Regions from separate parts of the Pedococcus sp. P3_C7 genome, predicted to be linked through region 2. Evidence: riboswitches for the same ligand, from Rfam matches in the RefSeq annotation. Region 2 holds a riboswitch; the other holds the start of a gene.
What was found. A riboswitch is a leader RNA that binds a small molecule or an ion and turns the genes downstream of it on or off. The one in region 2 is predicted to bind cobalamin.

Region 1 (14,818 bases), on a different contig from region 2:
CGCTCGCGCAGCAGCGCTGCCTGCACCGCGTCGGCGGACACGCGTCGTTCGGTGACGTCCTCGGCCACGCCGAGGTAGCCCGTAGCGGTGCCGGCCTGGTCGACGATGGCACTCGTCGTCAGGTCGACCACGATGCGGCGCCCGTCCTTGGTGATCCAGGTCCAGTCACGCGTCTCCGTGCGGTCCGTACCCTCGAGCGCGTGGACGAGGACGGCCGGACCGGCCGGGAGGCGGAGCTCGGCCGCACGCCTCGCCACTTCTGCCGGGTCGTGCAGGTCGACCCAGTTGAGCGAACCGACGACCTCGTCCGCTTGGTAGCCGAGCAAGTTGGTCGCACCACGGTTGAACAACGTGATGGTGCCCGAGGGGTCGGTCCCGATGATGGCCGTCGCGACGGCGGAGTTGAGCACGGTCTGGGTGAACGTCGCCTCGCTGTGCAGGTCTGCGAGGGCGTCACGGCGCTGGGTCGAGGCCACGGCGAGCGCGAGACCGGTGATGGCGGCGGTGATCAGGAAGGCCTGCGTCAGGGCGCCCACCGTCTCTGGCTCGACGATCCCGGAACGCGCCGCAGCGGCGAAGGGTCCGCCCCCCTCGCTGGTGAGCAGGACGACCAGGACGCCGAGGGCGAACAGCTGGACGGCGAGGCTGCGCAGGTGGAGTCTGGTCGCCCCCCAGACCAGTACCGGGAGTGGGAGGAAGGCGAGCGGAAGCCCGTCCTTGGAGGCGAACACCCACAGGACGACAGCGAGCAGCGTGACCGCCTGGAGCAGGTCCTCCAGCCGGCGGGGTTGGGACCTGCTGGTGGAGACGGCCACACCGAGTGGCGCCATGATGAGGACGGCCGCGGAGTGGGAGGCCGCAACGGCGTAGGCCGTGGGCAGGAAGGTGCCGTCGAGCGTGTACGTCACGATGAGGCCGGCCAGGACGCCGAAGAGGACGGCTCCTGTCAGGGTGGCGATCAACAGTCGGCCCAGGTCGTCGAGTGAGGCGAGGCGAGGGCGGCGCCCTCCGCGCGTCATCACCCACCAGACCACCGCGGCCTCGGTGGCGTTGGCCACGCCGAAGCACGTGGCGGCGAGGAGTGGCCGCCCGCCGTAGAGGTTCGCCGCACCGCTCATCACCACCATGCCGCCGACGACGATGCCTGCACGTCGCCAGTTCGGGCCCGTCGCCAGCAGGAAGGCGACGGCGAGCCCGGCCGCCGGCCACCACACAGCGACGGAGGACCCCGGCGGGGCGAACCGGACGGCGGTCGCCCCCAGCACGAAGACGGCGACCAGCATGACGGCAACCGCGAACGGCCACCGTCGCAGGAACGAGGACGAGGGGATCACCTAGCTCCGCAGAGCTCGGGCGCGGCAGGCCGACGACAGGAGGTGCTCGTGGCGCCGGTCTTCCGGCTGGAGGGCATGGCCCATTGTTGCGCAGTCGGCGTGCTCAGGTGGGGAACCGCGCCCGGCCCGTGACCCGCAACACGTCGGGGGTTCCACCCAGACCTCCCCGCGCGTCCGTCCTCAAGAGTGTGGACTGCGGAGCACAGGCGGGGTCGGGTGGCAGGGTGGACTCGGGCGGCGACGGCGGGGGAGGCGGAACAGGTGGACGCACGTGAGGACTTCGAGGCGTTCGTGCGAGCCCGTTGGGTGCCGCTGCTGCGCACGGCCACGCTGCTCACGGGCGACCCCCACGCGGCTGAGGACCTGGTTCAGGAGACGTTGGCCAGGGCGGCGCAGCGCTGGTCCGTCGTGTCGGCTGCCGGATCGCCGGAGGCCTATGTCCGACGGATCCTGTACACCCGGTCGGTGGACGCCTGGCGGTGGCGGCGCCACCAGCCCGACCCGGCGGAGGCCAACGAGCGGCTCGCCTCGTCCTCACGCGACTGGGTCGCAGGCGCCGACGCCCGCCTCACGCTCGCGGAGGCGCTGACTCGCCTGACCGCGAGGCAGCGTGCCGTCCTGGTTCTGCGCTTCTACGAAGACCGGACCGAGCGCGAGGCGGCCGAGGTGCTCGGCTGTTCGGTCAACACCGTGAAGTCCCAGACGCGCCACGCGCTGGAACGCCTCCGCATCCTCGCTCCGGAGCTCGCACTCACCTTTGGCAGGACGGAGGTTCGTCGATGAACACCCCACTCGGCACCGCCATGGCGGATCTGGTTCGTGACGTCGGGTCGGCCGGAGGTCCTCCCGTCGACGCGCTCTGGACCCGGGGCGCCCGCCGCAGGACCAGGATGCGTGTCGCCAGCGCCGCCGCCTTTGCAGCCCTCGTCGCGCTGCTGAGCTTCGTCGCCTGGCCGTCGCTGTCCGCCCCACCCGTGCCGGCCTCACCCCGACCGGTGCAGACGAACGCCCCGAACACCTACCCCTCGATCCTCGCCCACCCCTACTTCGCCCCGAACGTCCTCAGCGCCCATCGTCCGATGACCGCGGTCGTCCTCGACGGGACCACGGCCTTCGGCATCGACTCCCTCGGTGAGGCGTGGAAGGTGCCCGGTGCCGGACCGAGCCGGATGTACGCGGCGTTGTCACCCAGCGGTCGCTGGATGGTCGACGGCCTCGACGTCTACGACTTCGTGGCGGGCTCGAGTCGCCCCGTTCCCCAGCCGGGTGCCCCTGACGACTATCAGCTGTGGGCGGCCTGGTCGCCGGACTCGGGTCACTACGCGCGGGCCTACGGCTCGTCGTCGACCATCGTCGTCGCCACCCCCGAGGGGCCCCAGGTCCCGGTGCCCGCGCACACGCCGCTGGAGCAGGTCACGAGCGGCTTCCCCTTGGCTGGTGGCTGGCTGGACGACCGCACGCTCATGGTGACCTACAGCTCGCAGACCGACTCGACCCTCGACGTGTACACGTGGACCCTCGGCGACTCCTCGTGGCGGGCCGTCGGGCGCCTGACCTACCCGTCCGAGGCGACCGTCGAGCCCCAGGCGATGGCGGTGTCGCCGGACGGCCGCACCCTGGCGATCGGTGCGTCGCTGATGAACGCCTCCTACGACTCCTCGGTCATCACCTGGAACCTCACCGGAGTGCGGGAGACGGGTTTCGCCGCGAGTGGCACTGTCGTGCCGCTGCACTCCCGCTACTCCGTGGACGGGGTCACCTGGCAACGCGGCGTCCTCTTCGTCACCTCGAGAGGGCGCACGGGTCCGGTCGGGGGACCGGCCGCCGTCGAGAGCACGGCGGGCTTTGCCGGGCTGACGAGCTGGAGGGCCGATGCCTTCAGCGGCAAGCCCCACGTCAACCAGGCTGCGGTGTGGCGAGCCAGGCTGGTCGTGTGGATCACGATCCCGCTGGCCCTGCTGGGGGTCTGGCTGCTGTGGCGCCTGGGCGTCTGGACGGCTCGGCGCCTCGGCATCCTCGACGGGCCGCTGCCGCTCCGGTTCGACCCGACGTGGTGGCGCCGCTGAGACCGGGCCGGCCACCGGCGGGACCGCTCGGGCTGGGTTAGTCTCCGGACAAGGAAGGGAGACGCCAGTGCCAGTGCATCCCCGCACCACTCCGCAGTTCCGCTTCACCCTCAACGGAACGCCGACCGAGGTCGAGGTGGATGCGGGGGTCAGCCTGCTGGACCTCCTGCGCGAGCGCCTCGACCTCCCCGGGACCAAGAAGGGCTGCAACCAGGGCGCCTGCGGGGTCTGCACCGTGCTCGTCGACGGCCGCCGCGTGCTGGCCTGCCTCACCCTCGCGGTCCAGGTCGAGGGCCGGGAGGTCACCAGCATCGAGGGCGTCGGGTCACCCGAGACTCCGCACGACCTCCAGCGTGCGTTCGTCGGGGCAGACGGATTCCAGTGTGGCTACTGCACTTCAGGTCAGATCTGCTCGGCTCTGGGCATGCTGCGCGAGCTCGACGAAGGGGTGCCGAGCGCGGTCTCCGAGCACCTCGCCTCACCGCCCGACCGCTCGAACCTCGAGGTGCGAGAACGCATGAGCGGCAACTTGTGCCGGTGCGGCGCCTACAACGGCATCGTGGAGGCCATCGAGTCCTATGCGAACACGGAGGGTGGTCACCGATGAAGCCGGTCTCGTATGCCGTGCCGGCAAGCATCGACGAGGCGCTGGCGGCCATCGTCGACCTGCCTGGTGCGAAGTTCCTCGGCGGTGGCACCAACCTGGTGGACCTCATGCGTGAGGGCATCGAGACGCCGGACGTCCTCGTCGACGTGTCCCGTCTCCCGTTCGCCGAGATCAAGGAGACCGCGGACGGTGGCCTGCGGATCGGTGCCGGAGTCAGGAACACCGATCTCGCCGCCGACCTGGCTGTGCGCCAACGCTTCCCAGTCCTCGCACAGGCGATTCTCATGGGGGCCTCCGGCCAGATCCGCAACATGGCGACTGTCGGGGGCAACCTCCTGCAACGCACGCGATGCCTCTATTTCTACGACCACGCCGCCGCGTGCAACAAGCGTGAGCGCGGTGCCGGTTGCGATGCTGCCGGGGGTCACAACCGGATGGGTGCGGTCCTCGGGGCCAGCGAGCACTGCGTGGCGGTGCATCCCTCCGACCTGGCTGTGGCTCTCGTGATGCTCGACGCGGAGGTCGAGGTCGCCAGCCGCGCCGGCGTCCGGACGATCCCGATCCAGGACTTCCACCGACTCCCGGGCGAGACGCCGGACGTGGACACCACCCTTGCGGCAGACGAGCTGATCACGGCGGTCACCGTCCCGGCGCAGCCACTGGCGGCCCGCTCCCGCTACCGCAAGGTCCGCGACCGTGCCTCGTACGCGTTCGCGCTGGTCTCCGTGGCCGCCGCCCTCGAGGTCACCGACGGCACGGTCTCGCAGGTGCGCGTCGCGCTCGGGGGAGTGGCCCACAAGCCTTGGCGGGCAACGACTCTCGAGCAGCATTTGACCGGGCAACCCGCCACGGACGAGGACTTCACGGCCGCGGCCCGTGCCGAGCTGGCGCAGGCCGTGGGCACGCCCAGCACCGAGTTCAAGATCGACCTCGCGGTCCGTACGATCACCGCCACCCTCCGGCGACTGCGCGACGAAGGAGGTGCGTCATGACCCTGGCGCCCGAGCGGACGACCCAAGCCGTAGCGCCGACGGAGAGCGACGAACGGACCGGTCCAGCCATCGGGAGGCCGGTCGACCGGGTGGACGGGCTCGCGAAAGCAACTGGCACAGCTCGGTTCTCGGCGGAGTACCCCTTGCCGGGCCTGACCCATGCCGTCCTCGTCCACGCGCCCATCGCCCGCGGTCGCATCACGTCACTCGACACTGCCCGGGCCGAGGCCCATCCGGGCGTGGTGCTTGTCCTGACCCACCACAACGCCCCGCGCCTCACCCCGCCACCGAGCCGGATGAACCCGATGGACCTCTCCACCATGGCCGCTGGGAGCTCCATCGCCTTCCTCAACACCGACGAGGTGCACGTCGACGGGCAGCCCGTCGCCGCCGTGGTGGCCGAGACCCTCGAAGCAGCCCAGTACGCCGCGTCCCTCGTCCAGGTGGAGTACCAGACCATCACACCCACGGCCGACTTCGACGCAGAGCTGCCCACCGCGACGCGGGTCCGCTCGATGCCGGTGATGCCCGCGACGGGAGGCAAGCGCGGTGACGCCCGCGCGGCATACGCGACGTCGCCGGTGAAGGTGGACCTGACCTTCACCACCCCACAGCACAACCACAACGCCCTCGAACCCCACGCGACCACGGCCGTCTGGGACGGCGGACGGCTCACCGTCTACGAGGGCTGCCAGAACATCGACTGGACCCAGAAGTTCCTGGCCAAGTGGTTCGACATTCCGGCCGGCGACGTCCACGTCGTGTCGAAGTACGTCGGCGGGGGTTTCGGCGGCAAGTCCAAGGTGTGGGCCGCGACGTTGATCGCCTGCATGGCCGCCAAGGTCGCGGAACGGCCGGTGCGGCTGGCCCTCACCCGCGAGGGCGTCTATCGCACCGTGGGTGGTCGGACCCCCACCCGTCAGCGCGTGGCGATCGGGGCCTCGCGAGCCGGTCAGATGGAGGCCCTCATCCACTCGGCCACGTCACGCAAGGGTCGTGTCGGCGGTGAAGCAGACCAGATCGTCGCGTGCAGCCTCGACCTCTACGACGCCTCGACGATCCTGGCCGAGCAGAAGGTCGTCGAGCTCGACCTCATGACGAACACCGCCATGCGTGCCCCCGGTGAGGCGCAGGGCAGCTTTGCCGTGGAGTCCGCCGTGGACGAGCTCGCCATCGAGCTCGGAATGGACCCGGTCGACCTGCGCCTGCTCAACCAGCCCGGCGAGAAGAGCCCGGTCCACGGAACGCGCTACTCCCACCGCAGGCTCGCGCAGACGCTCGAGCAGGGACGGGACCTGTTCGGGTGGGCCGATCGGCCGGCGCCGGGCACGCGCGACGGCAAGGACCTCGTCGGCTGGGGGGTGGCCGCCGCCATCCACCCGTCGTGGGAGTTCGTGGCCAACGTCCAGCTCACCGTTGATGCGACCGGCAGCGCCACGCTCGCCTGCGCCTTCCACGAGATGGGCATGGGCACGGCCACTGTCGTGGGCCAGATGGTCGCCGACTGCCTGGGGGTGCCGTTGGAGCGGGTGAACGCGCTCTACGGCGACTCCGACCTCCCCATGGGGCCGGGAGCGGGGGGCTCGGGCCAGACCGCGAGCCTGGCCGGCTCCATCGAGAAGGCGTGCCACGCCATGCGCAAGAGGCTGGACGCCCTGGCGTCCAAGGCAGGTATGCCGGACGGTTCCGACCCTGCCGAGGTCCTGACCCGCGCGGGCGAGCGTTCGCTCACAGTGCAGGTGGGTGCTGACTCCGGACCGAAAGCCATGTGGGGCCAAGTGCGGTTCCTCTCCAAGCTGGTGATGGACAGCAGGCGGTGGATGAAGGCCGCCACGGGGGCGCACTTCTGCGAGGTCAGGGTGGACGCCGACACCGGTGAGCTGCGAATCCGTCGGTGGGTCAGCGTCTTCGACGTGGGTCGGGTGGTCAACCCCAAGACGACCCACAGCCAGCTGCGCGGCGGGATCGTCATGGGTCTGGGCCTCGCGATGGGGGAGGAGACACTGATCGACACGCGGAGCGCGCGGATCATGAACCCGAGCCTCGCCGAGTACCACGTGCCTGTGCACGCGGATGTCCCCTTCCTGGACGTGCACACCCTCGACGACCCGGACCCCCAGATGCCCTTGGGCATCCTCGGGGCGGGCGAGGTGGGCATCGTCGGGGTCGGTGCAGCCGTCGCCAACGCCGTCCGCCACGCCACGGGGCGGCGCGTCACCGACCTGCCCCTGACGCTGGATCGCATCGTCGGCTGACTGCCCGTGGCGGGGCGCTCAACGGGACGAGGAGGAGGGCGGCCTGGACAGCTCCTCGACCGCCGCCTCGATGTCCTGGTCAGTGCGGTCCACCGGCTCCATGTACAACCTGGCGCCGGCGATCAGGTCGTCGCGCACCGTCACGATGATGACCCCGCGCATGGCAAAGGGCGAGCCGTCGGGGTGCTGACCCTGCCAGTCGAACTCACCCCACTCGGTGTCCCCGTCCACTGACGAGGCAAGCAGCTCGGCGTGGAAGTCGGGGACGCCCTCGAACACCGCGGTCCAGTTGGCCAGGACCTGGGCGCTTCCCTTGAAGGCACGGCCGGGGTGGACGGGCTGGGAGCTGTCGTAGTCGGCGGAGAAGTGGGACGCCATGCGCTGTGCGTCGTGGGCGTTCTGTGCCTCCGTGAGGCGCTCCAGGATCCTCATGACGCTGACGTTAGCCCTGTCATCCGCGCACCGACAGCACCTGCCAGCGACGGCGCCCCCTCGCGAGCTGCGGACACACAGGCATGCCTAGTCCCCGGGCGTGACCCAACCGGGCCATTGCCGTCCACCAGCCCTCGGCGCCAGCATCGACTCACGCACAATTCGCTGCGACGGAAGGGAATCCACATGAATCGTGCAACTCGCTCGATAGCGGCCAGTCTGATCCTCGCGGCCACCTGCGCAGTCCTCACTCCGGTCGCCGCATCGGCCGCGAGTGGACCGCTGGCTGGCAGGTGGACCTCGATCGACGCCGACGGCAGCACCCAGACGCTGGACATCAGGGGCTCAGGGCGCACTGTCTACGCGATGACCTACGTCGACGATGCCGCCACCAACGCCTGCGGCGGCAACCCAGCCCGGCTGTCCGGCCCCGGCTACACGGACGGCAGCGATGTGGTGATGGTCGCCTCCCTCGTCTGCCTACCGGGAGGCAACGTGGTGAGGGAACGTCTGACCATCGAGTTCCACTACGACGGAGGCGCGGGCACCCTCACCGACGCCTTCGGGATCGTCTGGCATCGCGCCCCCTGATCAGGGGGACAGACGGCCTTCAGCGGCTCTCTGCCTTGCGCAGGACCGACTCGAACTGCTTCCCCAGCGCTCGTGGCCCGGCGATGGGGATCAGGGCGGCGACGAGCTTGCCCCTGAACGAGTTGGGCAGCCGCGTGAGCGAGACGTGCAGGTCGGTGCCCCCGGCCGAGGGCACCAGCTCGTACCGCCAACCGCTGCCCGGTCCCCACAGGTTCGACTCCAGGGTGTCGATGGTGACGACGCCGGAGGAGGCGTTCCACGAGTAGCGTTCGCGCTCCCAGCCCATGCCGGTGCCCTCGGTCACCTCAGCCCAGTCCGGACCCTGTGCGTGGACCGTGAAGTGGGCCTCGTCGACGTTCGGCCACCACCGGGACCGGTCCGGGCCGAAGTCGGTGATCACGGCCATGACCGCGGTCGGCGACAAGCTGGTGTGGACGGTGAACCTGGTGGTCGCCATGCGCAGTGCTCTCCTTTTCTCGTGGGAACTTGCGGGCCTCGGTGAACCATCATCCGCCATCCGAGCACGAAGCTCCGCCGCCCTACCGACCGGTTGACCCGGTGGTGGGGCGGCGGAGCCCTGCTCCGATGCGCCTGACGTCACTTGACCTCGGCGCGGCGGACGATCAGCAGCCCGATGACCATGGGCAGGAGCAACCACAGGCCACCGGAGACTGCGAGGTGCTGCCACTGCTGGCTGGAGAGGTTGCCGTCGAAGAGGGGCATCTGCGAGTAGTTGAAGTCGGCCCACGGTTGCAGGTCGGCGAACCACTTCTGGTTCGCCGCCAGCAGACCGAGCAGCGGCGGCAGGACGAGGGTGTAGACGAAGTACGTGACGATCGCGCCAGGGGAGTTGCGGATGAGCAGGCCGAGCATGAAGCCGAAGACCATTCCGAGGACGCTGCCCAGGACGATCGTCGCGAAGTGGCCCACGGAGACGTTCCAGACCGGGTCCACGCCGGCGATGGCACTCCCGACGACCGTGCCGAGCACGCCGACGACGAGGGCGACGAACATCGACGCGACACCCACCGTGATGGCTGCGAGGAACTTGGCCCTGAGCACCCGACCGCGGTGCGGCACGAGGGTGAAGGTCGTCAGCCCGCTGCGCTGGCTCCACTCGCTCGTCACCGCGAGGATCCCGATCATGGGCAGGATCACGGTCATCGGCGCTCCGATCGCTGCCGCGAAGTTGTCGTAGGTGAGCTGGTCGTCGGGAGCGAACACGATGATGGCGGCCGTGGCGAGCACGCTGGTGATGACGATGCTGGCCATCAGCCAGAAGCCCGAGCGGGTGTCGAACATCTTGCGCAGCTCGACCCCGACGATGCGGGTCAGCGGGATCCGCGCGGCTGCTGTGCGCGTGCGGGGGGCGGGGGCGGCCGACTGGGAGGTCGGGGTCCGCAGGACGGTGGTGGTCATGCTGCTGCTCCTTCGCGCTGGGTGTCTGTCGTGAGCTCGAGGAACATCTCCTCGAGCCCGGCCCCGTCGGCGGTACGGAGCTCGGTGAGGACCAGGCGTGCGGCGAGCGCGATCTCGCCGACCTGGTCGGGTGCGGCGTCGGTGTGCACGCTGCCGTCTGGGTGGGGCGTGACGGCCAGGCCGGCATCCGCCATGGCCCGCGCCAGCGCGGCGGCGTCGCGTGCCCGGACCACGGTGCCGGCCGATGCGAGCAGGTCGGACTTGGTGCCCTGGGCCACGATCCGTCCGTTGCCGATGACCACGAGGTCGTCGGCGATGACCTCGATCTCGTGGAGGAGGTGGGAGGAGAGCAGGACGGTGCCGCCCTGGTCGGCGAACCCTCGCAGCAGGTCACGCATCCATCGGATCCCGGCCGGGTCGAGGCCGTTGGCGGGCTCGTCGAGGATGAGGACGTGCGGGTCGCCCAGGAGGGCGGTCCCGATGCCGAGGCGCTGGCGCATCCCCAGGGAGTAGTCGCGGACGCGCCGGTCGGCCTCGTTGTCGGTGAGGCTGACGAGCTCGAGCATCTCCTGGACCCGCGCCCGGGGCAGGCCCATCGTCCGCTGGGCGAGCGTGAGGATCTCGCGTCCGGTGCGGCCGGCGTGCTGTGCGGAGGCGTCCAGCAGGACTCCCACCTCGCGGCCCGGGTTGGGCAGGTCGGTGAACCGCTGTCCATCGACGGTGGCGGTACCGGAGGTGGCCGGGGTGAGGCCGACGATGATTCGCATGGTGGTCGACTTGCCTGCGCCGTTGGGGCCGAGGAAGCCGGTGACGCGGCCCGTGGCCGCGGAGAACGAGACGTCGTTGACGGCGGTCAGTCCACGTCCGTAGGTCTTCGTGAGTGATTCGACAGTGATCATGCCGAGAATCGTGGCGCTGACAGCCACGTGGACACATCGGGGACAGACCCCATGCTCACCCTGAGGCGACCCTGATTCCTCCTCAGGGGCGGTCGATCTCGGCGAACACCGGCCGTCCGAGGGTCGGGTCCTCGAGCAGCCGGCCGAAGTCGGTGGTGTTGCGCGAGATCGAGATGAGCAGTCGTCCGTCGGCCAGCGCGATCCCGGGGTGGGCGAGCGGCGCGTACTTGAGCTGTCCCGACGGGTCCTGGAACTCCGCCCTCGTCCCACGCTGAGCGGCCCAGGGGCCGACGGGCGACTCCGACGACCACGCGTAGACCGTGTTGCCGAGGTCGCCGTCCCGCTTGGAGACGATGACGAAGTGGCCGTCGACGGCGTCGACCGACAAGGTCTGGGAGACCCCGCCCTCGGCCGCGAGGACCACCGCAGCGCGATCCTGTTCCGACACCCAGGCCGCGCCGTCCCAGAACTGCCACGTGGAGCGGTCACGCGCGGCAGCCACCGGTGCGCGGGCGGCATACAGCGCTCGTCCGAAGGAGTGGCGAGTGGGGAGCCGGGTGCCGTAGACGTAGAGCCAGTCACCACTCACGGTCATCGCCGAGCCCCAGTTGACCTGGTCGGGCGCGGGGCTGTCGGGGGTGATGTCCAGCTGGTGCCGCAGCTGCGGGGCCCCACCGGTGGGCACCTCGAAAACCGTTGCGCTGCTGCCGAGGTACGTGAAGTCGAAGCTTCCCGCAACGCCACGACGGATGCGTGCGGTGGTGACGACGAGGAAGTCACCGTCCGGCCTCGACAGCGACACCACCGACATCGGCCAGTGGACGACGCCATCGGCGCGGTCGGGGATCGCCGGTCCCCGCGCTGAGGTCTCGACCTGGGACGTGCACAGTCCGCTCGTGACCAGCATGGAGTTGGCCACGATCCGCGGGGAGATCCCTTCGCGGCGCACTGTGTCGCCGAAGACCCACACGATCCGCTCATCGGGAAGTCGGGCACTGGCGCCGATGTCGCCGGCCTGCCACAACGGCAGGTCGAGGCCCGCGACGATCCGGTTGAGCTGGCCGACCGTCACCGTGGGCGGCCTCCCTGTGGAGGTCGCCACCGGGCAGGTCGGGGTGAGTCGGGGGTATGCCGGGGTGCCGGCAGGCGGTGCCGGCGCACCGCTTGGTGAAGGGGCGGAGCACCCCACCAGGGCAAGGAGGACGATTGCCGCGCTGGCCGCGAAGGGGATGGCGCGCCGCATGCAGGCAATCCTAGGGAAGCGACACGCCGACCCAACATGTGGTGCCGCGCTTTGGGCCAACCACCCGCATATGGTGTCTCTCGCTGGTCCGAAGGCCGCGCAATCGGTCTTCGGGGCAAGAGGGAACCCGGTGAGATTCCGGGACTGCCCCGCAGCGGTAAGCGGAAACGACCGCCGTCATCAAGCACTGCTCGCACACGCGGGTGGGAAGCGACGGCCAGTAGGAACCGAGTCGGCGACCCACCAGATCCGGGTCGCCGGCACGACACGTCCGCGAGTCCGAAGACCTGCCAGCGACCGTGCACACCGTGCGCGGTGAGTCGTGGCCTCGAGGGCGGGTCACACGACATGCGCAGCACCGCACCCCGTCGCCCTCGGCGACGCGCGTGGCTGCGTTGTCGTCTCCTCCTCGCGTCCGCGGCACCGATTCGCTCGCGAGGAGAGAGCAGTGACCGACACCAGCACCGACGTGGTCGACAGTGACGTCGTCCACCCCCCTGAGGCCGCCGAAGCGACGACCGCCCGACGCGCGACGATGGCCGTGCGCAAGCGCAACGGCGACGCCGAACCCGTCGACGTGATGAAGATCGTCCGCGCCGTGGAGCGGTGGTGCGACGACCTCGCCGAGGTCGACCCCATGGCGATCGCCACCCGGACCATCAGCGGCCTCTACGACGGAGCCACCACCGCCGAGCTCGACCGACTGTCCATCCAGACGGCGGCAGAGATGACCGCGGCCGAGCCGGAGTACTCCCGGCTCGCAGCCCGGTTGTTGTCGAACTACATCGACAAGGAGGTCCGCGGGCAGCAGATCGCGTCGTTCAGCCAGGCCGTCCGCCTCGGGCACCTCGAGGGACTGATCGGTGACGAGACCGCTGCCTTCGTCGAGGCCAACGCGCGCAAGCTCGACCACGCCGTCGACGTGTCCAACGACCGGCGGTTCGAGTACTTCGGGCTGCGCACCGTCTACGACCGCTACCTGCTGCGCCACCCCGACACCCGGTTGGTCATCGAGACCCCCCAGTACTTCCTGCTCCGGGTGGCCTGCGGCCTGTCGCACACACCTCAGGAAGCGATCGCCTTCTACCAGCTGATGGCCTCGCTGGCCTACCTGCCCAGCTCTCCCACCCTGTTCAACTCCGGCACGCGGCACACCCAGATGTCCTCCTGCTACCTCGTCGACTCGCCCCAGGACGAGCTGGAGTCGATCTACGACCGTTACACCCAGGTCGCCAAGCTGTCCAAGTTCGCTGGTGGCATTGGGATCTCGTGGTCGCGGGTGCGGTCCCGTGGGGCGCTGATCCGTGGCACCAACGGTCACTCCAACGGCATCGTCCCGTGGCTGCGCACCCTCGACTCGTCGGTCTCCGCGGTCAACCAGGGCGGTCGCCGCAAGGGAGCCGCGTGCGTCTACCTCGAGCCGTGGCACCCCGACATCGAGGAGTTCCTCGAGCTGCGCGACAACACCGGCGAGGACGCCCGCCGAGCGCACAACCTCAACCTGGCCAACTGGGTCCCGGACGAGTTCATGCGCCGCGTCGAGGCCGACGAGCAGTGGAGCCTGATCGACCCGAACGAGGTGCCCGAACTCCCGGACCTGTGGGGTCCGGCCTTCGAGGCTGTGTATGCCGCGGCGGAGCGCGACGGACGCTTCGTGCGCCAGGTCAGCGCTCGCGAGCTCTACGGCAAGATGATGCGGACCCTGGCCCAGACCGGTAACGGCTGGATGACCTTCAAGGACGCCAGCAACCGGACGTGCAACCAGACCAGCGACGACCAGGTGCCCGGCGCGCCGGTCGTCCACCTCTCCAACCTGTGCACCGAGATCATCGAGGTCTCCAGCAACGACGAGACGGCCGTGTGCAACCTGGGTTCGGTCAACCTGGCCCAGCACCTGACCGGTGGTCGCGACGCAATGGACTGGGACAAGCTGCGGGCGACCGTGCGGACGGCCGTGACCTACCTGGACCGCGTCATCGACATCAACTACTACCCGTCCGCCGAGTCCGCGGCGTCCAACCCGAGATGGCGGCCCGTGGGCCTGGGCGTCATGGGCCTGCAGGACGTGCTGTTCGCGTTGCGGCTGCCGTTCGACTCGTCCGAGGCGCAGGAGCTGTCCACCCGCATAGCGGAGGAGGTCTACCTGTCGGCACTGGAGCAGTCCGCGGAGCTGGCGGGCGAGCACGGCCCGCACCCGGCATACCAGCAGACGCGCGCGGCGCGCGGTGATCTGCAACCCGACCTCTGGGGTGTCACGCCGACTCAGACCCGGCGCTGGGAGTCGGTGCGGAACGCCATCAAGGAGAATGGACTTCGCAACTCGCTGCTCATCGCCATCGCGCCCACGGCAACCATCGCCTCGATCGCGGGCGCCTACGAGTGCATCGAGCCACAGGTGTCCAACCTGTTCAAGCGCGAGACACTCTCGGGGGAGTTCCTCCAGGTCAACACCGCCCTCGTGCGCGAGCTCAAGGCACGCGGGCTCTGGACCCCCGAGGTGCGCGAGGCGATCAAGCGCAGTGACGGCTCGGTCCAGGGCATCACGTCGATCCCTGCAGACGTACGGCTGTTGTTCCGCACCGCGTGGGAGCTGCCTCAGAAGTCCCTCATCGACATCGCGGCTGCCCGCCAGCCCTACATCGACCAGAGCCAGTCGCTCAACCTGTTCCTCGCCTCGCCGACGATCGGGAAGCTGAGCTCGATGTACCTCTACGCGTGGAAGGCCGGCCTGAAGACGACCTACTACCTGCGGTCCCGCCCAGCCACCCGCATCCAGCAGGCGACCATCTCCGTCGCCGCGCCCATCCCGACCGTCCCCGACGAGGAAGCCGTCGCGTGCTCCCTCGAGAACCCCGAGAGCTGCGAGGCCTGCCAGTGAGCATCGACCAGACCACCACCGACACGACCGTCGCGACCGACCACTCGGCCACGCGGATGCTCCTCGACCCGGGGATGAACCTGACGTTGCGGCCGATGCGCT
Region 2 (14,818 bases):
GCGCCTCACGCTCGCCACCCGCGCTTCATCGTCGTCCTCGGGCCAGTCGCCGCTCGAGGTTGACGAGCACGGGCACGAACATCGCGCAGAGCAGCGCGGTGAGCACTAGGCGCAGCCCGACGACGTGCCAGTCGACAGCCGCCCCCGACAGCATCGCGACCACGAGCCGTCCGGTCGCGACGAGTGCGGCGCTACCCAGTCCCACGACGGCGACCCAGCCGAACGGCGTCTCTCCCTCGCGCCTTCCGGCCCCGGCGAGGAGCCCGGCCGCGGCATACACCAGGGCTGCGGTGCCGAGCACCGCCGAACCTGGTGGCATCAGGTCGACCAGCCAGCCACCCGCCAGGCCGAGCAGCGCACCGCGGGCGGCGCCGGTGCGCAGGGCGCCGGCCACCACGACGGGGAGGACCAGGTCGGGCAGGACCAGCTGCGAGCGGGCAGCCAGGGTCACCGTGGCCACGGCGGCGACCAGCAGCAGGAGGCCACGAAGGGTGAGGGCGAGGCTGGGCACGGGCACGGTCAGCCCCCACCCGTGACGGCCGGCCTCGGCGTGGAGCGCGGACCGGTGCGCAGGATGCCGACCACTCCAAGGGTGGTCACGTCGGTCGCGGGGCGGACGGAGGCCGTGGGCGTGAGGTCGCCGGGGGCGTCGTCGACGCGCTCCACGGTGCCCACCCTCAGCCCCGGGGGGAAGGGCGATCCTCCGACGCTGCCCAACGTGGTCACCGCGTCACCCGTCCGCACCAGACCGCGCTCGACGACGGTGAGGTTGAGCTCGCCCGCAGGACGACGGTGTGCGCCCTGGGCCCCGCTGCCCACCGCGCCCAGGGTGCCGGCCGCTCCGACCCGCACGCCCACGAGGAGGTCAGCGCTGCCGACGAGCAGCACGTCGCAGGTCCACGGGGAGACCGTCACCACGCGCCCGACCAGACCGTCGACGCCGACCACGGACAGGTCGGTCCGCACACCGTCGCGCGACCCGGCGTCGAGCGTCACCCGCTCGGGTCCCGCTGCCCCCTCGCGGCCGACGGCGACGACCCGCGCGGGGACGAACGCGCCCCCGGCCAGGTCGGGCGAGTCCAGGAGCCCCTGGAGCTGTTGCCCTGTCACGGACTTCTGCGAAGCCTGGGCGCGCAGGACCTCGTCGCGCGGGACGCGGGCATCCACGATTTCCTGAAGGTCGTGGGGGTCCTGAGGGTCCCGGGTGCCCTGGGGGTCCCGGGCTGACAGGAGGCGTTCGAGCGGCCCGAGCACCGTTCCACCCGCCGACCGCAGCGGTGCCACACCCCGGCCACCGGACACGTCGACGCAGAGGGCGACGACGGTCAAGACCACCAGCACCACCAGGAGCCTGAGTCGGGAGGGGGCACGCATCGGTCAGAAACGGCGGGTGTCGATGAGGACCCGCTGGAGGGTCGAGAACTCCTCGATGCATCGTCCCGAGCCGCGCACGACGGCCCGCAACGGGTCGTCGGCCACCCGCACCGGGACGCCGAGCTCGTGCCGGAGTCGCTCGTCGAGTCCGCGCAACAGCGCTCCCCCGCCCGTCAGCGTGATCCCGTTGTCGAGGATGTCGCCTGCCAGCTCCGGTGGGCAGACGTCGAGCGTCGCCCGCACGAGCTCGACGATCTGCAGCACCGGCCCCTCGATCGCTCGGCGGACCTCCTGGCTGGAGATGGTGACGGTCTTGGGCAGGCCGCTGACCAGGTCGCGGCCCCGGACGCGGGTACTCGTCTCCTGACTGAGGGGAAAGGCTGATCCCGCCGCGACCTTGATGTCCTCGGCGCTGCGCTCCCCCAGCAGCAAGGAGTACTCGCTCTTGACGTGCGCGATCACCGCCTCATCGATCTCGTCGCCACCGACGCGGACCGAACGGGCCGTCACGATCCCTCCGAGGCTGATGACGGCGACGTCGGTCGTGCCACCGCCGATGTCGACCACCATCGAGGCCGAGGTCTCGTTGACCGGCAGGTCCGCCCCGATGGCGGCAGCCATGGGCTCCTCGATGACGTAGACCCGGCGAGCGCCCGAGCGCACCGCGGCGTCCTCGAGGGCACGGCGCTCGACTCCCGTGACCTCACTCGGGACGCAGACGACCATCCGGGGACGGACCAGTCGGGAGGGACGCACCTGGTCGACGAAGTACCGCAGCATCTGTTCGGTCACGTCGGCGTCGGAGATGACCCCGTCGGCCAGCGGCCGCACCGCTCGGACGTGGCCCGGCGTGCGACCGAGCATCTCCTTGGCCCGCGCGCCTGCGGCGATCAGCTTGCCCGTGGCTGCCTCGACGGCCACGACCGAGGGTTCGTCGAGGACCACGCCGCGACCCCGCTCGTAGACCAGGGTGTTGGCGGTGCCCAGGTCGATCGCCAGGTCTCGACCCCACGTCATCCAGCCGCCAAACGGGAGTTGCAACTCCCGGGTTGCGTCGCAACGGCCGTTTTGCGGGTGGCAAGGTGAGGTATGCCGCGTGGATCAGGCTGCCAGCTCGGCCTCGACGCGGCGCGGCACGGCCGACCGCCGTGGGCGCATCGCCACACGCAGCCGCCAAGCCCCGAACACGGCGAGCAGGCTGATTGCCACGTGCAGGCCGATGAACAGGCCTCCGAAGCCCGCCCCGAGCACCACCCCAGCCACCAGCGGGCCGGCGGCCGAGAAACCGGTCTGCAGCGCAGTGAACAGGCCGAGCGTGGTGCCGACGAGGCCGGACGGAGCCAGGCTGGCGGTCAGCGGGTTGAGCACGGGAGCATACATCGTCTCGCCGACCGCGAAGATCCCGAACGTCGTGACGAACAGGGCCGCGGACAGCTCAGGGGCGAGCGAGGAGGCGGCGAGCACCAGCCAGGACAGCGTCCAGATGGCGCCCACACCCATCAGCAGGGTCGCCCCGCTGCGCTTGGCCGTCAGCCTGACGACCAGCATCTGCAGCGCGATGATGACGACGCAGTTGACGGCGGCAGCCAGGCCGATGGTGGTCTCCTCCACGTGCAGGACCGTGAGGGCGTAGGCAGGGAGCCCCGACTCGAACTGGGCGTAGAAGCCCAGGGCCAGCGTGACCGTGACCAGCGCCGTCCAGCGCAGGGCCGGAATGGCCCAGATGGCGCGCAGTGCCTCTCGCGGGCCGGCCGAGCCGACCCCCTCGGAGGCAAGGCCGGGCTCGTCGAGCGAGCCCACCGGCATACCCCATCGCCTGGCACCTGCGGCCAGCAGGAGGAGGCCGGAGACGAGGAAGCCGGCAGCCGCGCCGGCGAAGGCGGGCCACATGCCGGAAGCGCGGTCGAGGTCGACGACGTAACCGGCGCCGAACGCCCCGACGGCCATGCCGAGGGCCTGGCCGGTGAACTGCCACGCGAAGACCCGGCGGCGGTCGGAGCCGCCCACCCAGCGCAGCACGAGCACGGACTGGGCGGGACCCGCGGCGGTGATCCCGAGGCCGAACACGAACATGCCGACGAGGAACGACACCGGGCCGTCCGCCCAGATGAGGGAGGCGGCACCAGCCGCGGCGACCACCTTGGCGCCCACCGCGACCATGACGGGCGACATGCGGTCTGCGAGGCGGCCAGCCACGGGAGCGGCCAGGAGCGCGCCCACCGAAAACAGGCTCGATGCTGCCGCCGCAACCAGCGACCCCCAGCCGCGCGTCGTCGCGGCGTAGGCGTACTGGTAGGGCAGGACAGTGCCCCAGCCGAGCATGGCTACGGCAGAGGCGAGGATCAACAGACGGGCGCGCATGGTCACTTCAACAGTTCTTCGAGTTCGAATATTTTGATATCGAAATCTTAGCATGCGAAGATGACGGCATGCCCCCGAGGTCCAAGAACGTGAAAGGCGCCCAGAGCGCCCAGGAGCAGTACCGGGAAGCCGTGGCGACCTACGTCGCGGCAGGCGGCGACGAGTCCGTGCAGCGCGTGATCACGGCGGTGAACTCCCTGGGCCGCAAGCTCGAGCAGTGGTACACGCGCCAGCTCGTGGACCTCGACCTCTCCCACGGCGAGTGGTCGGTGGTGGCACAGCTGGCCACGGCGGACGGCACGCTGACGCCGAGCCGGCTGGCCGACGCGACGAACGTGGCCGCGTCCTCGATGACGCACCGGCTGGACCGGATGACCGAACGCGGTGTGGTGCGCCGCTCCCCCGATCCGGAGAACCGCACCCGAGTCCTCGTCGAGCTCACCGAGCAGGGCTGGGAGCTGTTCGAGGCGGCGGTGCGCGAGGCCAACGTCGTCGAGTCCGACATCCTCGCCGGCCTGACCCGCGAGGAGCGCGACCAGCTGGCGGCGCTCCTCGAAGTGGTGATCAGCGGTCTCGACGACCTCGAGACGTCCTAGCCCTCAGTGCTTCCAGGGCTTTGAGGCTTGTCCGGGCCCCAGCGACTACAGGTTCGGGAACCAGATCGCGATCTCGCGGGCAGCCGACTCCGCGGAGTCCGAGCCGTGCACGATGTTCTCCTGGACCTTCTTGCCCCAGTCACGGCCGAGGTCACCACGGATGGTGCCGGGCAGCGCGGCCGTCGGGTCGGTGGCTCCGGCGAGCGCACGGAACCCCTCGATGCAGCGGTTGCCCTCGATGACGACGGCGGTCACCTGACCGCTGGACATGAACTCGACGAGCGGCTCGTAGAACGGCTTGCCCTCGTGCTCGGCGTAGTGCTCGGCGAGCTGCTCGCGGGTGGGGGTGGTCACCGCGAGCGCGGCGAGGGTGTAACCCTTCGCCTCGATGCGGCGAAGCACCTCGCCACTGAGGCCGCGGGCGAAGCCGTCGGGCTTGACCAGGACAAGGGAGCGTTCGGTCTGAGTCGTCACGGCCGCCAGCCTACCGAGCAACGGCAGGGACTAGCGTCGCGGTGTGCAAGAGGTGGCGGGGACGAGCAAGGACGTCAGGTATGCCGCGTGGCTGGTCCAGCCTGCCTACCTCGTCATCGAGGTTGCGCTGGCTCTCCTCGCGGGCGTGCAGTACTCGCTGGCCGACGACACGATCAGCGCCCTCGGCACGTCCTGCTCGCCCCACGAGGTCGGGTGCTCGTCCGCCCCGGTGCTGATGGACCTCACGTTCATCCTCTTCGGGATCCTCCAGGCACTGGGCGCCCTCCCGCTGCTCAGGGCGCACGGACGACCCGCCTTGGTCGGCTGGCTGTGGGTCGTGGCCGGGCTGGGTTCGGTCGGCGTCGGGCTCCTGCCCGTGGACACCCACCCCCTGGCCCACTCCCTCGTGGCGCTCCCGGTCTTCGTGGCGCAGCCGCTCGCCCTGCTGCTGCACGCGCGGTTGTCGACGCCTGGCCGACTGCGCAGCGCTGGCCTGGTCCTCGCCGGCGTGGCCCTCGCTGGCGTCGTCACCTTCGCGGGACTGCTCGGCGCCGACCACTGGTCGGGGCTGGCCGAGCGCGCCGCCATCTGGCCGGCGAAGCTGTGGCTCCCGCTGGCCCTCCTGGCAGCTGCTCCTGCGACCGGTGCTGCGACCGGTGCTGCTACTGCTGCTGGGCGACGTCGGCCCGCTGCCGCGCCGCCACCTGCTCCTCCACCCGGTGACACAGGACCAGCGAGCCCACCCACAACGCCAGGAAGATGAGCCCGACACCGAGCATCGCGGGCACCACCACCGCGCTGGCGAAGGTCAGCACCTGGATGAGCCACCCCAGCGTCACCCCCCACGGCCGACGCATCATCCCGGCGGCGAGCCAGCACAGCACTGCGAGACCGACACCGGTCCACAACCAGGCATGGCTGCGGTCGTCACCCTCGGCGCTGGCCAGGCCACGGGCCACCAGCGCGCCGAGGAACACCACGACCCCCTGGCTGCCGAGCACGGTCGCGAGCATCCGCCAGGTGAACTTGCCGAGCGCGCCGTAGAAGACGATGCCCTTCATCGACCGCCCCGGTGGGAGTCACGGAACCTGGTGAGCAGCCAGAAGGCCACGGCGACCACGATGGCGAGGACGATCAGCTTCCCGAACATGCTCCGAGCGTATGCCGTGTGGCCGGGCCGAGAGCGCCGGACCTGGCGTACTGTCACAGAACGGAGTCATTCAGGCTTCCTAGCGCTGGGAGCACCACCATGGCCGACAAGTCACCTCGACAACACCTGGCCAAGAAGGCCGGCAAGTCCATCAAGGAGAAGCGCGCCGAGAAGCACGCCAAGGCCGACGCAAAGACCCACCTCGACGTGGGGCAGATCGGCAAGAAGTAGCCGTACCCACACGCTGTCGGCGCGACCGGCTCAGACGTCGGTCGCGCCGAGCAGCATCCGCACCTCGGCGGCAGTGGTGACCGAGCCCGTCGCCAGCACACCGCCCCCGACGCCGCCCTCGTCGGCGAGTCCCGCCGCGACGTCCAGGGCGTCGGGCAGGTCCTGGACCACCGTGACCCGGTCCTCGCCGAAGATGTCCACGGCCAGCTCACCCAGGTCGTCAGGCCTCATGGCGCGGGGCGAGGTCGTGCGCGAGACCACCACGTGGTCGAGCACCGGCTCGAGGATCTCGAGCATCTCGGTGGCGTCCTTGTCCTTGAGGATGGCGATGACTCCCACGATCTTCGCGAAGTTGAACGAGTCCTCCAGGGCGTCCCGCAGTGCCATCGCGCCAGCGGGGTTGTGCGCTGCGTCCACGATGACGGTCGGTGAACGCCGCACGATCTCGAGGCGACCCGGCGAGGCGACCCGGGCGAGGCCCGCCCGGACGATGTCGGGATCCAGCCGCTGCTCTCCCCCACCGAAGAACGCCTCCACGGCGACCAGGGCCTGCGTGGCGTTGTGCGCCTGGTGCGCGCCGTGGAGGGGCAGGAACAGGTCTTCGTAGTCGCCACCCAGACCACGGATGGCGATCTGCTGCCCGCCGACACCCACGTCCCTTGTCAGCAAGCCGAAGTCGTTGCCCTCGAACGCGATCCGGGCGCCGACCTCGGCCGCACGGTCGGCGAGGATCTGGGCGACGTCCGGCTCCTGGACACCGATGACCGCCACGGAGTCGGGCTTGATGATGCCGGACTTCTCGGTGGCGATGTCGACGACGTCGTTGCCGAGGAAGTGCTGGTGGTCCAGCGCGATGGGAGTGACGACGGCGACCGAACCGTCAGCCACGTTGGTGGCGTCCCAGCTGCCGCCCAAGCCCACCTCCACGATGGCGACGTCGACGGGGGCGTCGGCGAACGCGGCATACGCAACGGCCACGAGGACCTCGAAGTAGGTCATCCGCGGCCCCCCGTCGGCGACCGACCGGGCATCGACGATCTCGATGATGGGCAGCACGTCGTCGTAGGCCTCGAGGAACTTCTCGGCGCTGATCGGCTCGCCGGAGAAAGCGATCCGCTCGCGCACGCTGTGCAGGTGGGGTGAGGTGAACCGCCCCGTCTTCAGGCCCATCTCACGCAGCAGCGAGTCGATGATCCGGGTCGTCGACGTCTTGCCGTTGGTCCCCGTGAGGTGGATGACCGGGTAGGTGCGCTGGGGGTCGCCGAGGAGCTCCATGACCGCGGCGATCCGGTCCAGGCTCGGTTGCAGGTCGTGCTCGGGGGCGCGGGCGAGGATGGCCTCCTCGGCCTCTCGCATCGCCTTGATGACCTCGAGGTTGTGCGCGGCCTCGCGCTGGGCGGCATCAGGGGCAGGCATGGGTTTCAGTCTTCCTTCCGTCAGAGCTTCATGACCTTGATGCGCACCGGCTCGCCGTCGCCGACCGTGGCCTCCGCGACGTCCTCGCGCTGGGGCAGCGCGTCGAGCTGGGGGGCACTGCCGAACTGGGTCGCCAGGGTCTCCTCGACGATCAGGGCCTGGTGGGCCACAGTCGCCTCCCAGACGGCCGGGGACCCCGTGACGGTCAGCGAGATCCGGTCCGACACGTCGAGACCGGCCTCACGGCGGGCCTGCTGGACAGCCCGCACGACGTCACGTGCGAGACCTTCCTGGGCCAGCTCGGCGGTGACCTCGGTGTCGAGCACCACGAAGCCGCCACCGGGCAGCATCGCCGTGGCCTTGGCCCCGCCCTGCTGCTCCGAGTCGACCACCATCTCGAGGGTGTACTCCCCCTCGACGAGGTCCAGCCCCCCAGCAGTCACCGTGCCATCGGGCGCCACGGACCAGTCGCCGGACTTGCTGCCCTTGATGGCCTGCTGGACGTCACGCCCGAGCCGCGGACCGGCTGCCCGGGCATTGACGGTGAGCCGCTGCGTGATGCCGAAGTCGGCCTCGCTGGCGTCGCCGAGGTCGCGGAGGGTGACAGTGCGCACGTTGACCTCGTCGGCGATGATCCCGCCGAAGTCCTTGAGCGACAACGCGTCTGACGTCACGACGGTGAGGTCCTGGAGTGGCAGTCGCACCCGCAGACCACCTGCCTTGCGCAGGGACGACGCCACGGAGCAGACCTCGCGGGCCCGGTCCATGGCCGAGACCAGGGCGTGGTCTGCCGGCAGGTCGGTGTGGTCCGGCCAGTCGGTGAGGTGCACCGAACGGCCGCCTGTCAGTCCTCGCCAGATCTCCTCGGTGGTGAGAGGAAGCAGGGGCGCCGCCACGCGGCAGACGACCTCGAGGGCGGTGTAGAGGGTGTCGAACGCCTGCTCCGCACCGCGGCCTTCCGAACCCGAGCCCGTGCCCGTCCCGGTGTCCCAGAAGCGCTCGCGCGAGCGGCGGACGTACCAGTTGGTCACCACGTCGAGGAAGCCACGGGTCGTCTCGCAGGCGTTGGCGACCTCGTAGCCGTCCAGCTGCTCCTGCATGGTGCGGACGTACTCGCCGAGCTTGGCCAGCAGGTAGCGGTCGAGCGGGTCGGTGGAGGCCGTCGACCACTTCGCCTCGTAGCCCTGTCCGCCACCAGCAGCGTTGGCGTACAAGGAGAAGAAGTACCAGGTGTTCCACAGCGGGATGAGCACCTGGCGCACGCCGTCACGGATGCCCTGCTCGGTCACGACCAGGTTGCCGCCCCGGAGGATGGGGCTCGACATGAGGAACCACCGCATGGCGTCGGCGCCGTCGCGGTCGAAGACCTCACGCACGTCGGGGTAGTTGCGCAGGGACTTCGACATCTTCTGGCCGTCCGAGCCGAGCACGATGCCGTGGCTCACGCAGGACGAGAAGGCAGGTCGGTCGAACAGCGCCGTCGCCAGGACGTGCAGGGTGTAGAACCACCCCCGCGTCTGGCCGATGTACTCGACGATGAAGTCACCCGGGAAGTGGTGCTCGAACCACTCGGCGTTCTCGAACGGGTAGTGCACCTGCGCGAACGACATCGACCCCGAGTCGAACCAGACGTCGAGGACGTCCTCGACCCGGCGCATGGTGGACTGCCCGGTCGGGTCATCGGGGTTCGGCCGCGTGAGGTTGTCGATGAACGGCCGGTGCAGGTCCGTGACCTCCACGCCGAAGTCGGCCTGCAGCTCGGCGAACGAGCCGTAGACGTCAAGGCGTGGGTACTCCGGGTTGTCCGACTTCCACACCGGGATGGGGCTGCCCCAGAAGCGATTTCGTGAGATCGACCAGTCGCGGGCGTTCTCGAGCCACTTGCCGAACTGGCCGTGCTTGACGTGCTCGGGCACCCAGGTGATCTGCTCGTTGAGCTCGAGCATCCGGTCCTTGAACTTGGTGACCTCGACGAACCAGCTCGAGACAGCCATGTAGATCAGCGGCTGCCGGCAGCGCCAGCAGTGCGGGTAGGAGTGGTCGTAGGTCTCCCGGCGCAGCAGGACGGTGCCCTCGGTGACCGAACCAGTCTCGCCCTCACCGCGCGTCCGAGCCTTCAGGTGGTCGATGATCATCGCGTTGGCGTCGAAGACCTGGACACCCTCGTAGTCGGTCACCGGGTAGGTGAAGCAGCCGTCGGGACCGACGGGGATGACCGGCTCGATGCCGGCGGCATCGGTGACGATCTTGTCCTCCTCACCGAAGGCGCCGGCCGTGTGGACCAGCCCGGTGCCGTCCTCGGTGGTGACGAACTCCGCCGGGAAGACCCTGTGCGCACGCTCGTGGCCCAGGTAGTAGGAGAAGGGCGGGGTGAACGACCGGCCGACGAGGTCGCTGCCCTTGAGCCGCTCCACGACGCGCGACTGCGGGTCGACCGGGTCGGTGCCGTCGGAGGTGTCTGCGCCGAACAGGTCCTTGGCGTAGGCCGCGAGGCGCGCCTCACCGATGAGGTAGCGCTCGGTGGTGCCGGTGACGTCGGACTCGACCACGACGTAGTCGATGTCGGGGCCGACCATGATGCCGAGGTTCGCGGGCAGGGTCCACGGCGTCGTCGTCCAGACCAGCGCGAGCTCGCCGGTCTCCAGGCGCAGGCCCACGGTGACAGCCGGGTCCTGGCGGTTCTGGTAGACGTCGTCGTCCATGCGCAGCTCGTGGTTGGACAGCGGGGTCTGGTCGTTCCAGCAGTAGGGCAGCACGCGGAAGCCCTCGTAGACGTAGCCCTTGTCGTACAACGCCTTGAAGGCCCAGATGACCGACTCCATGTAGTCGGGGTTGAGGGTCTTGTAGTCGTTGTCGAAGTCCACCCAGCGCGCCTGACGGGTGACGTAGTCGCGCCACTCCCCCGTGTACTTCAGCACGGACTCGCGGCACTTGGCGTTGAACTTCTCCAGCCCGAGCTCGAGGATCTCGTCCTTGGTCTTGATGCCGAGCTGGCTCATCGCCTCGAGCTCCGCGGGGAGCCCGTGGGTGTCCCACCCGAACCGTCGCTCGACCCGGCGTCCGCGCATCGTCTGGTAGCGCGGGATGAGGTCCTTGACGTAGCCGGTCAGCAGGTGGCCGTAGTGCGGCAGCCCGTTGGCGAACGGCGGCCCGTCGTAGAAGACGAACTCGTTGTCACCGTTCGTGCCCGCCGACCGGTTCTCCACCGACGCGACGAAGGTGCCGTCCTCGTCCCAGTACCTGAGGATCCGCTCCTCGATCTCGGGAAATCGGGGCGAGGCGGGCACGCCAGAGGGCTCGGTGTGGCTGGAGACCTTCGGATAGGTCATGGTGTCGGCGGTCCTCACATCACTCGTGTTCTTCACACGAGGACGACATCGCCGGGATTCCCGGCGGCACCGCGGTACCACCTCGCTTGCCGCACCCACGCGCCCGAGGAGGCCCGCGGCATACGACCGCTCTTGCTCGAGGTTGTGACGGACCCACCCGTCCGGTTCTAGTGAGCCACCACCCCGCGCGTATGCCGCGTGGCGCCGTGACCGTTCTTCCGGAGGCTCCCCGGTGATGGCCGGTTCAGTGCCTGTGCACCCAAGTCTAGCGGGCCGTGACGAAGGGCACGTCCGCGCGGCGGAAGGGCACCGTGCTGCGGTGTAGTCTGAGCGGCGTTGCCCCAGGGCAACACCACGACGCGACACCAGGGGAAGCCGGTCCAACTCCGGCGCTGACCCGCAACCGTAGGCCGCAGTGAAACGCGGCGAGCCGGAACACCTGGATCGCGAAGCGGCTCCATTTCCGTCGAGGTACGCGGGGCGGAGCCCGGACACCAGGTCCGAGGCCGCCCCCCGATGTCGCTCCAGCGACGCCGGGGGTCTTTCACGTTCTGGTGCCGGTGCACCCGTCGCGACACCGTTCGCAGTGAAGAGGCACCATGCACCGCACCCTCCGCAGCGCCCGTCCGGCCGCTGCACTGGCCCTGACACTGGGGGCAGCCCTGGTCCTGCCCGGCGCGGCGTTCGCCGGGACGACCGAGCCCACCCCGGTCAGCACCACGAGCACGACGAGCACCGGGACCACGAGCACCGGGACCGGCAGCGCCACGAGCGAGCCCACCGGCTCGACCTCGGCCACCACCACGACCCCGCCCCCCAGCGACACCTCGACGACCACGTCCGCCACAGGCTCGACCACCACCGGGACGAGCACCCTTCCCAGCACCACGACCGCCACCACCGGGTTGACCAAGTCGAGCGCCGCCAAGACCACCTCCCCCACCCTCGGACTGGTCCCCGGCGGCCGGGCGGGCCGGTATGGGCTGAACGCTGCCGCCGTCCTCCCCGAGACCTCCACCGACCCGGCCCTGGTCGCCGCCGGCTACCTCGTCAGGGAGCTTGCCGCAGGCCAGCACCACTTCTCCACCGTGGTCCCCGGCTTCGGCACGTTCGCCGACTACGGCGTCACCGCGGACGCCGTGCTGGCGCTCGCGGCAGCGGGGGCCGGGCAGGATGAGGCCGCCCTGACCACCGCGTACCTCGCCAACCACGTCCTCGACTACGTCGGCTTCGGCGATCCCAATGAGATCGCGGCGGGCGCGGTCGCGAAGCTCCTCAACGTCGCCATCGCGCAAGGTGTGGACCCGACCGCTTTCGGGGGTCAGAACCTCGTCGCGACCCTGCAGGCGCGAGAGGCACAGAACGGCCGGTTCTCGGACCAGTCGCAGTACGGCGACTTCTCGAACACGTTCGGCCAGTCACTCGCCCTCATCGGACTGCACCGGGCCGCCGTCACCACGAGCGCCCCATCGCGGGCGTACCTGCTGACCCAGCAGTGCTCGAACGGTGGCTTCCTGCTGTTCATGACCGATGCCGGCTGCACCGATCCTGCCTCCGCGGACCCGGATGCCACGGCCATGGCCGTCCAGGCCCTGATCGCGATCGGCGGCGCGACGGCTCAGGTCAGCGCAGGCCTCGACTACCTCGCCACGCGCCAGGCAGCGTCGGGGGGTGTCGGAGGCGGCGGACCCCAGACAGGACTCAACGCCAACACCACCGGTCTCGCCGGACAGGCCTTCCTGGCAGGTGGACGCAGCGCCAATGCTCGTCGCGCCGCATCGTTCGTCGCCGCACTGCAGTACGGCTGCACGTTCCCGGCAGGCGTTCGCGGTGGCATCGCCTACGACCAGACCGCCTACGACGACCAGGCAGACGCCGGAACCGCCGCAGCCCCTGTGGACCAGGACCGTCGTTCGACGTCGCAGGCCGCCCTCGCACTCGCCGGCACGCCGCTGTACGCAGTGTCGGCCGTCGGCGCCGACGCCACGGCGCCCGAACTCGACTGCCCCGCGGTCACGACCTCCACCACGACCTCCTCGACCAGCTCGACGAGCTCGAACAGTGCCGGCACCAGCACCACCGCGGCCGCGCCGGCGCCGGCCGACCCCTCCGACCCCGGATCGGCCGTGCCCGGCAACCTGGCCTTCACCGGTGCCGATGTGGCGGCGGCGACCCTCCTCGGAGCGCTGCTGCTGCTCACCGGAGCAGGGGCCATCGTGCTGGCACGGCGCAAGGGCGTGCACGCCTGATGCGGCTGCTCGCGCGCCTCGTCGCCGTCGCCGGACTCGTCGTCGCCGGCGGCCTCGCCCTCCCGGGCGGGGCCGCCCAGGCGGCGGCGTGCTCGGGCACGTCCGGGGTCACCGTCGTCATCGACTACGGATCCAGCTCGTCAACGTCCTGCGCGCCTGGCGATCCGGCGTCGGCCATGTCCGCCCTCAAGGCCGTGGCCACGGTGGTGAGCCCCCAGCGCTACCCCGGCACCGTCGTGTGCCGGATCAACGGGACACCGGCCAGCGACCCGTGCGTCCAGATGCCGCCGGCCAACGCCTACTGGGCGTTCTTCCATGCCTCGCGCGGTGGATCGTGGACCTACAGCAGCTCGGGGGTGGCCAGCTACAACCCCGCCCCGGGCACCGTGATCGGGTTCGCGTTCGGGTCCGGCGGCGCCCCCAGCAGCCCGCCTCCGGCTGCCAGCCCGAGCACGCCCAAGCCGTCGCCCAAGCCGAGCGCCTCCAGCTCGTCGAGCAAGCCACCCGCACCCAAACCCGCGGGCACCACCCCGGCCCGGCCCAGCAGCTCCAGCACCTCCGGCTCGACCCCCGCGGCCGGCGCCGGTGCCGGCACAGGCGCTGGCGCCGGCACCCGGCCGGGATCGCCGAGCAGCGCGACTCCGGGCGCCAAGCCGTCGACCACCACGACCTCGCCAGGCACCACCACGACCTCCGCGACGTCATCGGGCACCACCTCCGCCGGCTCCACCGGCAGCGGTGAGTCGGACAACGCAGCATCGGCCACGCCCGACTCCGGTTCGCCGCTGACCCTGCTCGCTGGCCTCGGTCTGGTGGGGCTGGTCGGTGCCGGCGCGGCATACCTCGCAGTGCGTCGTCGAGGAACCGCGTAGCCGCTCGTGCGCGCCGCCGGCACACCGCTGTCCCGTCACCTGCACCCCGTCGCCTGGTGGGTGTGGGCGATCGGGCTGGCGGTGGCCTGCTCGCGCACGAACAACCCGCTCCTGCTGCTGCTGGCCGTGAGCGTGGCCAGCCTGGTCGTCGCGGCCAGGCGCGGCAGCTCGCCGTGGTCGCGTGCGTTCCGGCTCTACCTCGTGCTCGGCGGGTTCATCATCGTGCTCAGGGTGGTGCTGCACGTGCTGGTGGGCTTCAAGTTCGGCACCACGCGGCTCTACTGGCTGCCGAGCGTCGAGCTCCCCGGCATCACGGTGCTGGGCCCGCTCTACCTCGAGGGCGTCCTCGCTGCCGCCGCCGAGGGGCTGCGCCTCGCGAGCCTGATCGCGTGCATCGGGGCCGCCAACGCGCTGGCCAACCCCAAACGGCTGCTTCGCGCCCTGCCCAGCGCCCTGCACGAGATCGGCACCGCCGTCGTCATCTCCGTGACCGTGGCCCCGCAGCTCGCCGAGAGTGTCCAACGCGTGCGTCGCGCCAGGGTGCTGCGCGGCGAGGGCGGTGGCGGGATCAGGTCGGTCGGCCGGGTCGCCCTGCCCGTGCTGCAGGACACCCTCGACCGGTCGTTGTCCCTCGCCTCGGCGATGGACTCGCGCGGCTACGGCCGACGCTCCGAGCAGTCGGCCGCCACCCGCCGCCTCACCGGGGCGCTGACCCTCTCCGGGCTGATGGGCGCCGGGGTCGGCATGTACGGGTTGCTCGACGGCA

Region 1: it holds a riboswitch for cobalamin, as region 2 does, so the genes downstream of both, AC1DS4_RS13920 (ribonucleoside-diphosphate reductase subunit alpha) here and AC1DS4_RS00345 (prenyltransferase/squalene oxidase repeat-containing protein) in region 2, are expected to answer to the same signal.

What each region holds. Positions count from the first base shown of each region.
Region 1 covers NZ_JBFUHC010000009.1:226,158-240,975, forward strand. Annotated here, with positions in the region: gene AC1DS4_RS13860 (ATP-binding protein) at 1-1,334, opposite strand, end outside; gene AC1DS4_RS13865 (SigE family RNA polymerase sigma factor) at 1,596-2,117, shown strand; gene AC1DS4_RS13870 (NHL repeat-containing protein) at 2,114-3,400, shown strand; gene AC1DS4_RS13875 (2Fe-2S iron-sulfur cluster-binding protein) at 3,468-4,007, shown strand; gene AC1DS4_RS13880 (FAD binding domain-containing protein) at 4,004-4,999, shown strand; gene AC1DS4_RS13885 (xanthine dehydrogenase family protein molybdopterin-binding subunit) at 4,996-7,254, shown strand; gene AC1DS4_RS13890 (nuclear transport factor 2 family protein) at 7,273-7,686, opposite strand; gene AC1DS4_RS13895 (hypothetical protein) at 7,873-8,277, shown strand; gene AC1DS4_RS13900 (SRPBCC family protein) at 8,297-8,734, opposite strand; gene AC1DS4_RS13905 (ABC transporter permease) at 8,875-9,696, opposite strand; gene AC1DS4_RS13910 (ATP-binding cassette domain-containing protein) at 9,693-10,595, opposite strand; gene AC1DS4_RS13915 (DUF4185 domain-containing protein) at 10,678-11,838, opposite strand; cobalamin riboswitch at 11,906-12,147, shown strand; gene AC1DS4_RS13920 (ribonucleoside-diphosphate reductase subunit alpha) at 12,287-14,716, shown strand; gene AC1DS4_RS13925 (ribonucleotide-diphosphate reductase subunit beta) at 14,713-14,818, shown strand, end outside.
Region 2 covers NZ_JBFUHC010000001.1:70,957-85,774, reverse strand. Annotated here, with positions in the region: gene mrdA (penicillin-binding protein 2) at 1-9, opposite strand, end outside; gene AC1DS4_RS00400 (rod shape-determining protein MreD) at 26-517, opposite strand; gene mreC (rod shape-determining protein MreC) at 520-1,341, opposite strand; gene mreB (rod shape-determining protein MreB) at 1,378-2,391, opposite strand; gene AC1DS4_RS00385 (MFS transporter) at 2,476-3,735, opposite strand; gene AC1DS4_RS00380 (MarR family winged helix-turn-helix transcriptional regulator) at 3,804-4,331, shown strand; gene ndk (nucleoside-diphosphate kinase) at 4,377-4,805, opposite strand; gene AC1DS4_RS00370 (DUF998 domain-containing protein) at 4,849-5,568, shown strand; gene AC1DS4_RS00365 (DUF4233 domain-containing protein) at 5,468-5,866, opposite strand; gene AC1DS4_RS00360 (hypothetical protein) at 6,055-6,186, shown strand; gene AC1DS4_RS00355 (bifunctional folylpolyglutamate synthase/dihydrofolate synthase) at 6,217-7,602, opposite strand; gene ileS (isoleucine--tRNA ligase) at 7,623-10,931, opposite strand; cobalamin riboswitch at 11,301-11,427, shown strand; gene AC1DS4_RS00345 (prenyltransferase/squalene oxidase repeat-containing protein) at 11,531-13,180, shown strand; gene AC1DS4_RS00340 (hypothetical protein) at 13,180-14,052, shown strand; gene AC1DS4_RS00335 (energy-coupling factor transporter transmembrane component T) at 14,059-14,818, shown strand, end outside.